3 regions of the Kitasatospora sp. HPM-01-4 genome follow, and region 1 is predicted to be linked to each of the others. Evidence: riboswitches for the same ligand, from Rfam matches in the RefSeq annotation. Region 1 holds a riboswitch; each other region holds the start of a gene.
The links. A riboswitch is a leader RNA that binds a small molecule or an ion and turns the genes downstream of it on or off. The one in region 1 is predicted to bind cyclic di-AMP.
Positions count from the first base shown of each region.

Region 1 (3,262 bases):
ACGTCCTTGACCGAGGAGAAGCGCTCACGCAGCTGCTCCAGGGACTTCTCTACGTCGGCGTCCTCGACCACGATCGGGTCGACCTCGACCTCGATGGCGGTGAAGTCCGGCAGGGTGATCTCCGGGCGGATGTCGACCTCGGCGGTGAACTTCAGGTCACCGCCGTCGGCGATCCGCTCGACACCCTCGATGTCGGTGATCTCGGGCTGACCGAGGACCTCGATCTTGCCCTCGTCGACGGCCTGCGTGTAGAAGCGCGGCAGGGCGTCGTTGACCGCCTCCTCCAGCACGGCGGCACGGCCGAAGCGCTGGTCGATGACGCGGGCCGGGATCTTGCCCTTGCGGAAGCCCGGGACCGAGACCTGCTGGTTGATCTTCTTGTACGCCGCGTCGAGGCTGGGCTTGAGCTCCTCGAAGGGCACCTCGACGGTGAGTCGAACCCGGGTCGGGTTCAGAGTCTCGACGGCGCTCTTCACGGTTGGGTCTCCTAAGGGCTTGCGGTCAGGTTGTCTCCGCCCGTCCGGCTCATCCGGCACGGGCGAGACGGGCGATGGGCGGTTGGGGCTGCATCTCCCGTACGTGGTGGACGGTGAGCGTGACTCCTCGCCCTCGGGCGGTCGACCTGCGCGTATGCACAGGGACTACCGGCCAGCGGCCCATCCTACCGGTACCACGAAAGGCGGACGCCAGGCCCGCCCGCGATCAGCGTGCCGCCGCCCGATCGGGCGCGGCCCCGGCGCACCGGACGCGGCCGCACGGCCACCGGCCGACCGACCCCCGGAAGGGCCCGATGTGTCGTCAACTGACCGGCGCCGCACACGGCTTCAAGAGCGAGGCCGTCCGGGAAAGCCAACAGGGCCCCGCCCGCTGACGAGACCCTGCCGCACTGTCGGGGTGACCGGATTCGAACCGACGACCTTCCGCTCCCAAAGCGGACGCGCTACCAAACTGCGCCACACCCCGTGGTGCCGAGAGGAAGCGTACACGTCGGCCGGGCCGCGCTCGCCGCTATATCGGGAGCCCACCGGACATGCCCGGAACCGAAAGCAGTGTGCAAGCAACCGACCGAACCAGGTAGGCTGACTCCGTCCTCGTGACCGACAGGTTCCCGGGGGCGTCGTATGCGCATGTATGCGGCACGCGGGTGTAGCTCAATGGTAGAGCCCCAGTCTTCCAAACTGGTCACGCGAGTTCGATTCTCGTCACCCGCTCCAGACACTTCGGCCCCGGGCCGACGGTTTCCACCGTCGGCCCGGGGCCGAAGTCGTGTTCCCAGCCCCGTCCGGGCTGAGTGCGTGTCAGAGGCGGACGCCGTGGCGCACCAGGTAGCTCACCGGGTTGATGTCGGAGCCGTAGGCCGGGCCGGTGCGGACCTCGAAGTGCAGGTGCGGGCCCTTGGCGTTGCCGGTGGCACCGGAACGGCCGATCTGCTGGCCGACGGCCACGGACTGACCGGCCCGGACGTTGATCGCCGAGAGGTGGGCGTACTCGGAGTACTTGCCGTCGGTGTGCCGGATGACGACCTGGTTTCCGTACGAGCCGCCCCAGCCCGCGGTGACCACGGTGCCGGTGGTGACGGCCCTGACGGGGGTGCCGGTGAAGACCAGGAAGTCCACGCCGGTGTGGTGGCCGCTGACCCACGAGGAGCCGGTCGCGTGGTACGGGGTGCCCAGGTGGGGGTTGGCCACCGGGGAGGTGTAGGCCGGGGCGGCCTGGGCCGCGGTGGCGGGCAGCGCCAGGGCGGCGCCGGTCGCGCCGGCGACCAGCGCGCGGCGGGCGAATCGGGGCAGCCGGGAACGGCGGGCGTCCTGCGCGAGCATGGGGAGTCCTCTCCGACGCCTGCGAGGTGAGCTGTCGGGTTCGGACCGGAAGTAGCCCGGCCGCCGGGAAGCGGCTTCACCCCTAGCCGGCCCGGTTCTCCGGGCGCGGCGACCTGCCTGTGGTTCCCCCGCTCCTGCCGTGCACTGCGCGAAGTGCGGCCTCCGGGCGGCGGCAGGACTCGGCGTTCCACCTGGCGGGCCGACCCGGACGATGACCGGGCTGGCTGAAGAAAAACCGATCCGACGTACACGGAGCAAGTTAGCCCCGCTTAGGCATAAGGAGCGCATAAGGACACCGGAGGCCGGCGGTCACTCTCCGGTCACGCCGAACCGCCGTGTGCAGCCGGATCGGTCACGGTCGGCCGGACGAATCCACACAGATCGTCATGGAATCCACACTCCGCATCAATCCGGACACCCTCCGGTGCGACCTGGAGATTCCCCGGTGAGCTGTGTCACGCCCACCGTGCCGGACACGGCTGACGGTCCGTTTCCCGCAGGGGCCCGCGGCCGATACCCTCGCGAGCGTTCGCCTTAACGATCATTTATTCGAGCTAGGAGCCCACCCGTGCGCCCGCAGGACCGTATGGCCGTCATCCAGCGCAGTGTGGTCCGCGAAATGGCGCAGTTCGGCGTGGAGTTCACGGTGGACGGCGAGGTGGTCCGCGGTCCCGGCACCACGGCGGTGGCGGTCCGCGAGCACCCGGGCCAGGGCGGGAGCGGCCATGTGGACCTCGGTTTCGTCCTCGACCTCGGGCGCGCGGACGCCCCCGTGGTCTGGGACTGCGCGGCCGGGCTCGGCAAGACCGAGGAGGAGAAGCTCGACAACGCCGTGAAGATGTGGGCCACCACCACCGCCTCGACCGTGGTGGAGCTGCTGGAGCACCGGGGCGAGCACGGGGACCACTACCGGCCCGCCGAGCTGGCGGGCTGGCGGGCGATCCAGGGTCCGGCGGCCGTCTTCGGGTTCGGCAACGAGCGACTGGCCGGCTGGCTGGCCGACCACCAGCCGCTGACCGCGATCGCCGAGGCGCTCGGCCCCAGGCTCACCGGCGGACAGCTGAACGGCGTGAAGCTGTTCCTCGGCGGCCGGGCCGGCGACGACATCGCCGAGGTCCGGTTGAACGGCGAGGTCTCGGAGGCCGCCTCGGCCGCACTGCACGCACTGGACTGGCCGCGCGGCGAGCGGTTCTGCTGGGCCCGCCTGTTCGTCCTGCTGATCCCCGAGGGCGGAGTGCAGCCGGAGCCCGTGTGCTCCGTCCCGGTGCCCGCACCCGTCGCGGCACCGGCGCCCAGGCCCGGACTGCTGGCCCGGGTCAGGCACGTACTGCGGTCCGCCCGGCGCTAGGGGTACTCGGTGACCGAGTACGGCCCGGGCCACGGCCGGCGTCACCCCCGCCGGGCACCCGGCGCCGCGCGCTGATCCGGGAGGACCGGCCGGA
Region 1 is NZ_JBPQGP010000005.1:5,857,528-5,860,789, reverse strand. Features, by position in the region: gene tig (trigger factor) at 1-476, opposite strand, end outside; tRNA gene ACSMTC_RS25420 (tRNA-Pro) at 890-963, opposite strand; tRNA gene ACSMTC_RS25415 (tRNA-Gly) at 1,141-1,214, shown strand; partial or broken gene ACSMTC_RS25410 (M23 family metallopeptidase) at 1,299-1,700, opposite strand; cyclic di-AMP (ydaO/yuaA leader) riboswitch at 1,824-1,981, opposite strand; gene ACSMTC_RS25405 (DUF6348 family protein) at 2,389-3,168, shown strand.

Region 2 (3,262 bases), 460 kb from region 1:
AGTGGCGCTAATCCGTCATCTTCACTAGGGTCTGGAGTCAAACCTATTTTCCGGAATTCCGCCCGAACGGGCGGGTCCAGCAGGAAGAAGGAGCCAGTCCCTTGGCCAGCCACCGCCGTCCCAAGCAGCCGAGCCGCGCGCGGGTGTCCGTGCTGACCGCTGCAGCTGCGACCGCGGTCGCCCTGTCGGCCAACGCGAGCGCCCACGCGGCGCCCCAGCCGAGCAAGGACGAGGTCAAGGTCCAGATCGACCAGCTGAACAAGGAGCAGGAGCAGGCGGCCGAGAAGTACGACGGCGCCCAGGAGCACGCCGACCAGCTTCGCAAGCAGGCCGCCGATCTGCAGGACCAGGTCGCGCGGGGCCAGGAGCAGCTGACGCAGCTGCAGACCAGCCTGTCGGCGGTGGCCGCCGACCAGTACCGCTCGGGCGGGATCGATCCGTCCGTGGCCCTGATGCTCTCGTCGAACCCGAACGGCTACCTGGACCAGGCCTCCAGCGCCCAGCAGGTCAACCAGACCGAGGCCGACATCCTGAAGGCGCTGAAGGAGCAGCAGGCCCGCCTGGACCAGCAGAAGCAGGAGGCGGCCTCCGTCCTCGCCGAGCTGGACCGCAACACCCAGCAGCTGAACGACGCCAAGGCCCAGGTGCAGCAGAAGCTGCAGGACGCCAACAACCTGCTGAACTCGCTCACCGCGCAGGAGCGGGCCGCCGTCCAGGCCGCCGACCGGGCCTCGCGCGGCGACGCGCGCGCCGACCTCGGCTCGCTGCCGACCGCGGGCGGCTACGCCGGTGTCGCGGTGGCCGCGGCGCTGAGCATGCGCGGGCACGACTACCACTGGGGCTCGGCGGGTCCGGACGAGTTCGACTGCTCCGGACTGATGCAGTGGTCGTACGCCAAGGCCGGTGTCTCGCTGCCGCGTACCTCGGAGGAGCAGATGGGGATCGGCTCCCGGGTGCCCTCGCTGTCCCAGGCGCAGCCGGGTGACCTGGTCATCTACGAGGGCGGTGGCCATGTCGGGATGTACATCGGCAACGGCATGGTGGTGCACGCCCCGCACACCGGTGACGTGGTGCGGACGATGCCGGCGGACGCGATGACGATCGTCACCATCCGCCGCGTCTGACGGCCGCCGCGATCCGGGCTTCCGGCCCGCCGAAACCGTCCTGTGACGCAGGGCACTTCGGCGGGCCGTTTCCATGAGGACCTGTCAGCAAGTGGTGTCCGGTTCGTCACTCTCGGTCGGTTCACAAATGAACTTGTCGCTGATTCAGAATTTTTTCTGACAAGGATTTGAATGAATCACGGTTTGGTTACTAGGGTCGGGACTTGAACCACCGCACAGTTGATCACCCAGCCAGGGTGGCGGCGGGGGTTACCGTCGAGTCCGAGAGGCAGCTGGGCAGTTCAACTCCTCACAGGGAAGCCCCTGTTGGGGGTGCTGCGGATCGGAGCCGGGGAACCACGTTCCTCGGGGTGAATCGGCGCCAGGTCGGTCGGCCGTCGTGGGCGGCGACCGGTGAGGCGTCGTAGGGCATCTCTTCCAGCCCGAACCCGTCAGCTCACCCGGTAGGCGGACGTAGGAAGAAGGAGTCCGCCTTAGTGGCGTCCCATCGTCGTCCCAAGCCTCCAAGCCGTGCCCGCGTCAGCATCCTGACCGCGGCCGCCGCGACCGCGGTGGCGCTCTCCGCGCAGACCGGCGCGCACGCCGATCCGAAGCCGACCAAGGACGAGGTCGCGACCCAGGTCGACCAGCTCAACGAGCAGGCCGAGGTCGCGACCGAGAAGTACAACGCGGCCACCGAGAAGCAGCAGACCCTGCAGAAGCAGGTCAACGACCTGCAGGACCAGGTGGCCCGCCAGCAGGCGCAGGTGAGCACCGTGCAGGGCCAGCTCGCCCAGGTCGCGGCCGAGCAGTACCGCAACGGCGGTATCTCCCCCACGGTCCAGCTGATGCTCTCCAGCTCGCCGGAGAACTTCCTCGACCAGGCCGGCTCGGCCCAGCAGGTCGGCATGTCGCAGGCCGACGCGCTCAAGACGCTCAAGGGCGAGCAGGAGAAGCTCGACCAGCAGAAGTCCGAGGCGCAGTCGAAGCTGGCCGAGCTGGATGCCACCACCAACGAGCTCCGGGCCTCCAAGGAGGACGTCCAGGCCAAGCTGGCGAAGGCCAAGGATCTGCTCGACTCGCTGACCCAGCAGGAGCGCGACGCGATCCAGGCCGCCCAGAACCAGGCCGCCTCCGACGCGGCCGCCAACGCCCGTGCCTCGCGCGGTGACAGCCGTACCGACCTCGGTTCCGGCGGCGGTGGCGGCAGCAGCAACGGCGGCAGCGGCAAGGGCGGCGGTGGCAGCGTCAACGCGCCGTCCGGTTCGTACGCCGCCGCCGCGGTCGCCGCGGCCGAGAGCCAGGAGGGCAAGCCCTACCTGTGGGGCGCCGTCGGCCCGGGGGCCTTCGACTGCTCGGGCCTGATGGTCTGGTCGTACGCCAAGGCCGGTGTCTCGCTGCCGCGCACCTCGCAGGAGCAGGCCACGGCCGGGACCAATGTCGGGACCAACATCGCCAACGCCCGGCCCGGCGACCTGATCATCTACTACGACGACCAGCACCACGTCGGGATGTACGTGGGCGGCGGCCAGGTCATCCACGCCCCGCGCACCGGCAAGCCGGTCCAGTACATGAGCGCCACGGCGCTGCCGATTTCGGCCATCGTCCGGGTCTGACCCGGAGCCGGCCCGCCGCAGGCCCGACCCTCTTCCGGGGGCCGGGCCTGCGGCGTTTCCGAGCATCCGGATCGATGTCCGATTTGTGGTCAAATATTCGACACTGCAGGGGCTTGGACTAGATCCTCCGGAATCGCTAGTGTCTGGCGCCGGTCGGTCTTAGCCGAGGACGAATGGAGCAGCCGCCCCCATGTCGATGCACCGCCGTTCCCCCCTGTCGGGCCAGCCGCGGCTGGCCCGCGCCCTGGTGTTCACGGCAGCGGCCACCACCGCGCTCGGCATAACGTTCGGCGGTGCGGCCCAGGCGGCCCCGCACGCACCGGCGGACCCGTCCAAACAGGAGATCAGGGCCCAGGTCGACCAGCTGTACGAGGAGGCCGAGCGGGCGTCGGAGCGGTTCAACGCCGCCGAGGAGCGCCAGCGGCGGCTGCAGAGCGAGGCCGAGGGCCTGCAGAACCAGGTCGCCGCCGCACAGGAGGAGCTGAACCGGCTGCGCACCGATCTCGGCGCGGTCGCGGCCGCCCAGTACCGGGCCGGGGGTAT
Region 2 is NZ_JBPQGP010000005.1:6,319,154-6,322,415, forward strand. Features, by position in the region: gene ACSMTC_RS27580 (C40 family peptidase) at 102-1,124, shown strand; cyclic di-AMP (ydaO/yuaA leader) riboswitch at 1,428-1,590, shown strand; gene ACSMTC_RS27585 (C40 family peptidase) at 1,601-2,719, shown strand; gene ACSMTC_RS27590 (C40 family peptidase) at 2,910-3,262, shown strand, end outside.
Region 2: it holds a riboswitch for cyclic di-AMP, as region 1 does, so the genes downstream of both, ACSMTC_RS27585 (C40 family peptidase) here and ACSMTC_RS25410 (M23 family metallopeptidase) in region 1, are expected to answer to the same signal.

Region 3 (3,262 bases), 2.9 Mb from region 1:
GGGTCCTGGAGCAGCCGCTCGCCGGCGAGGTCGGCGATGGTGACGGCCGCGCGCCCGGCCAGCGGGTGGTCGGCGGGCAGGGCGGCGACGCGCGGTTCGGTGAACAGCCGCCGGACCCGCAGGCCGTCCAGGTCGACGGGGAGGCGGATGAAGCTCACGTCCACCCGGCCCTCACGCACGACGGCGGTCTGGTCGTCCCAGGAGGTCTGGACGAAGTCGACGCTCAGCTCGGGGTGGCGGGCGGTGAACGCCCGGGCGGCGACGGTGGTCGTGATGCCGGGCATGAACCCGATGGTGAACACGGTGCCGTGGGCCACCTCCCGGACCCGCCGACGCAGCGTTTCGGCGGCCGCGAGCAGCGGCCGGGCCTCTTCCAGCAGCCGGCTTCCCGCCGGCGCGAGTGCGGTGGAGCGCCGGTCCCGGTACAGCAGCGGAACGCCCAACTCGGCCTCCAGCGCCCGGATCTGGCGGGAGAGGACGGGCTGGGCGATGTGCAGACGGGTGGCGGCGCGGCCGAAGTGCAGCTCCTCGGCCACCGCCACGAAGTAGCGCAGTTTGCGCAGATCGACGTCCATCCCGCCCCTCCCGAACCGCCTGAATCCCCCTGATACCCCAAGGGTATGACAGCGGGCCGAAGAGGTCTTGGACACCATCCGCCCCAGGGGAGCACCGTGGTGGTGCCGGCCGACAGCTTCGGTCGCACCTACCCCGTCGCACCTACCTGTGAAGGTGGAAACGTCATGCCCCTCTCGGATCAGCGCGTCGTCGTCCTCGGCGGAACCTCCGGCATCGGACTGGCCGTCGCGGCCCAAGCCGCCCAGGACGGCGCCGAGGTCGTGGTCGCCTCCCGCAATCCGCACAGCGTGGAGCGGGCGCTGGCCGCACTGCCGGCCGGTACCCGTGGCGAGAGCGCCGACCTCGCCGACCCGACCCAGGTCCGCGAACTCCTCGGCGCGATCGGGGAGTTCGACCACCTGGTGTTCACCGCGGGCGAGCCGCTGGCCCTGCTGCCCGCCGACGGCCTCGACCTCGCGAGGGCCCAGGAGTTCTTCCGCCTGCGGTACTTCGGCGCGCTCGCCGCCGTCAGCGCCGCCCTCCCCCACCTCCGGCCGTCCGGCTCGGTAGTCCTCACCAGCGGGACGGCTGGCGCCCGCCCCGGTCCCGGGTGGACGGTGGCGGCCGGCATCTGCGGTGCGATCGAGGCCTCGGTCCGCGCACTGGCCCTCGAGCTGGCCCCGATCCGGGTCAACGCCGTCGCTCCCGGAGTGGTCCGCTCCCCGCTCTGGGCCCCGCTGACCGACGCGGACCGCGAGCAGCTGTACCGGAGCACGGCGGCCGCGACCCCGCTGGGCAGGGTCGGTGAGCCGGCGGACATCGCACAGGTCTACGTCTCACTGATGCGCCAGCCCTTCACCACGGGCACCACCGCGACCGTGGACGGCGGCGGAGTGCTCGTCTAGATGCTCGCCCGGGCAGCGGAGTTGACGCCGCTGCCCGACGGTGGCGGCCGAGGGGCGGTGCCCACCGGGAAACTGAGGGTTTCGTGATTTTTGTGTGATGTACCGGATACGGGCTTGTTATCCAGGTGATGATCCCTCTACTCTCCCTCCAGTTCGCTGTTGCGGACTCCCGGACGCAGTACGCCGAGTCCTGCCCGCCCGTGTCCGGGACATCGAGCAAACCCTGGGCAGGAGCGGGGGAACCAGGTCAGTCGCCGCCCCCACGGCTTGGGGTGAAGCCGCGTACCCGCGCGGCCGGGCCACCTCCCGGTCCGAACCCGACAGCTCACCTCGCAGGCGTACGGAGAGGAACGTCCCGTGGTCTTTTCCGGTTCCGGCCGCCACCGCCGACCCACTCAGGCCGACCGTGCCATCGCCGCCGCCGGAGTGGCGAGCGTGGGTCTGGCCCTTCCGCTGCTCACCGCCACCGGAGCGCACGCCACGCCCGCCACCACCTGGGACGCCGTGGCCCAGTGCGAGACCGGCGGGAACTGGACCGCCGACGACGGCAACGGCCACTACGGCGGCCTCGGCCTCACCCAGCGCACCTGGGTCACGCACGGGGGCGACAAGTACGCCGCCCAGCCCGACCACGCCACCAGGAGCCAGCAGATAGCCGTGGCCGAGCGCGTCCTCGCGGAGTCCGGTTCCGGCCTCTGGGCCAACTGCGCCAGCTCGGCCGGTCTGACCGGCGGCTCCACCACCGGTGCCACGCCCACCCCGGCGCCTTCGGCCACGAGCACGCCCGCCCCGGCGCCCGACGCCCCGGCGGCCACGCCCACGCCGAGCACTCCCTCCGCCGACACCGGCGGCAGCACGCCGGGCACCCCGGACCCGACCTTCCCCGGCCGCGCCGGCTACGACCCGAACGCCGGTGTGTACTGGTTCCAGGACAACGGCGTCTGGCACTGGACCGTCCAGCACGACGTCTACATCCAGCACATGAACGCCGCGGCCGCCGCCGACGCCCCCTCGGGCGCTCCGTCCGCCGATCCGGGCACCGGTACGGCTCCGGCCACGCCGAGCCCGGCGGCTCCCGGCACCGCCCAGCCGTCCCCGTCGGCGCAGGCCGACGGTCCGAGCGCGGGCGCCTCCACCCCGGCGGCGCAGGCGCCGGGCACCCCGGCCGCCACCGGCACCCCGCAAGCTCCGGCGGCACCCGTCGCGGGCGCCGGCGCGACCACCGCGCCCGCGACGCCGGGAAGCCCCGCCGCCCCCGGCACTCCGTCGGCGCCCGGTGCCCCGGCCGCACCGGCCGCACCGGCCACGACCACGCCGCAGACCTACACCGTCGAGCACGGGGACACCCTCTCCGCTATCGCCCGGTCGCACCAGATCGACGGCTGGCAGCACCTCTACGAGAGCAACAAGGGCACCATCGGGGACAACCCCGATCTGATCCTCCCCGGCCAGGCCCTGAACCTGCAGCAGCGCTGACGCGTCGGCTCCGTCCCGGGCCGGGGTCAACGGCTCGGGACGGAGCCGCGGTTACGCGGCTGCGGCCCGCTGGTCGTCGGGCTGCGGAGGGTTCAGGTCGCGAAGCCGATGTGCACGTGGTCGTGGTGGGTGGCGTCACTGAAGAACTGGTCGGGCGTCGTCCCGCCGGAGAGTTGACGGGGCCCGCCCACGTTGTAGGACCCGGCGGCGGCCGCCGCGCGCATGAAGCCGTCGACCAGGGCGTGCGGGGTGGCCGGGTCGACCACGGCACGGCCGTCGATCCGCCAGACGTCGAAGGCCCGGCCGCGCGGGTGGTCGCTCGGACG
Region 3 is NZ_JBPQGP010000005.1:8,774,583-8,777,844, reverse strand. Features, by position in the region: gene ACSMTC_RS37790 (LysR family transcriptional regulator) at 1-575, opposite strand, end outside; gene ACSMTC_RS37785 (SDR family oxidoreductase) at 741-1,460, shown strand; cyclic di-AMP (ydaO/yuaA leader) riboswitch at 1,668-1,813, shown strand; gene ACSMTC_RS37780 (transglycosylase family protein) at 1,818-2,936, shown strand; gene ACSMTC_RS37775 (hypothetical protein) at 3,029-3,262, opposite strand, start outside.
Region 3: it holds a riboswitch for cyclic di-AMP, as region 1 does, so the genes downstream of both, ACSMTC_RS37780 (transglycosylase family protein) here and ACSMTC_RS25410 (M23 family metallopeptidase) in region 1, are expected to answer to the same signal.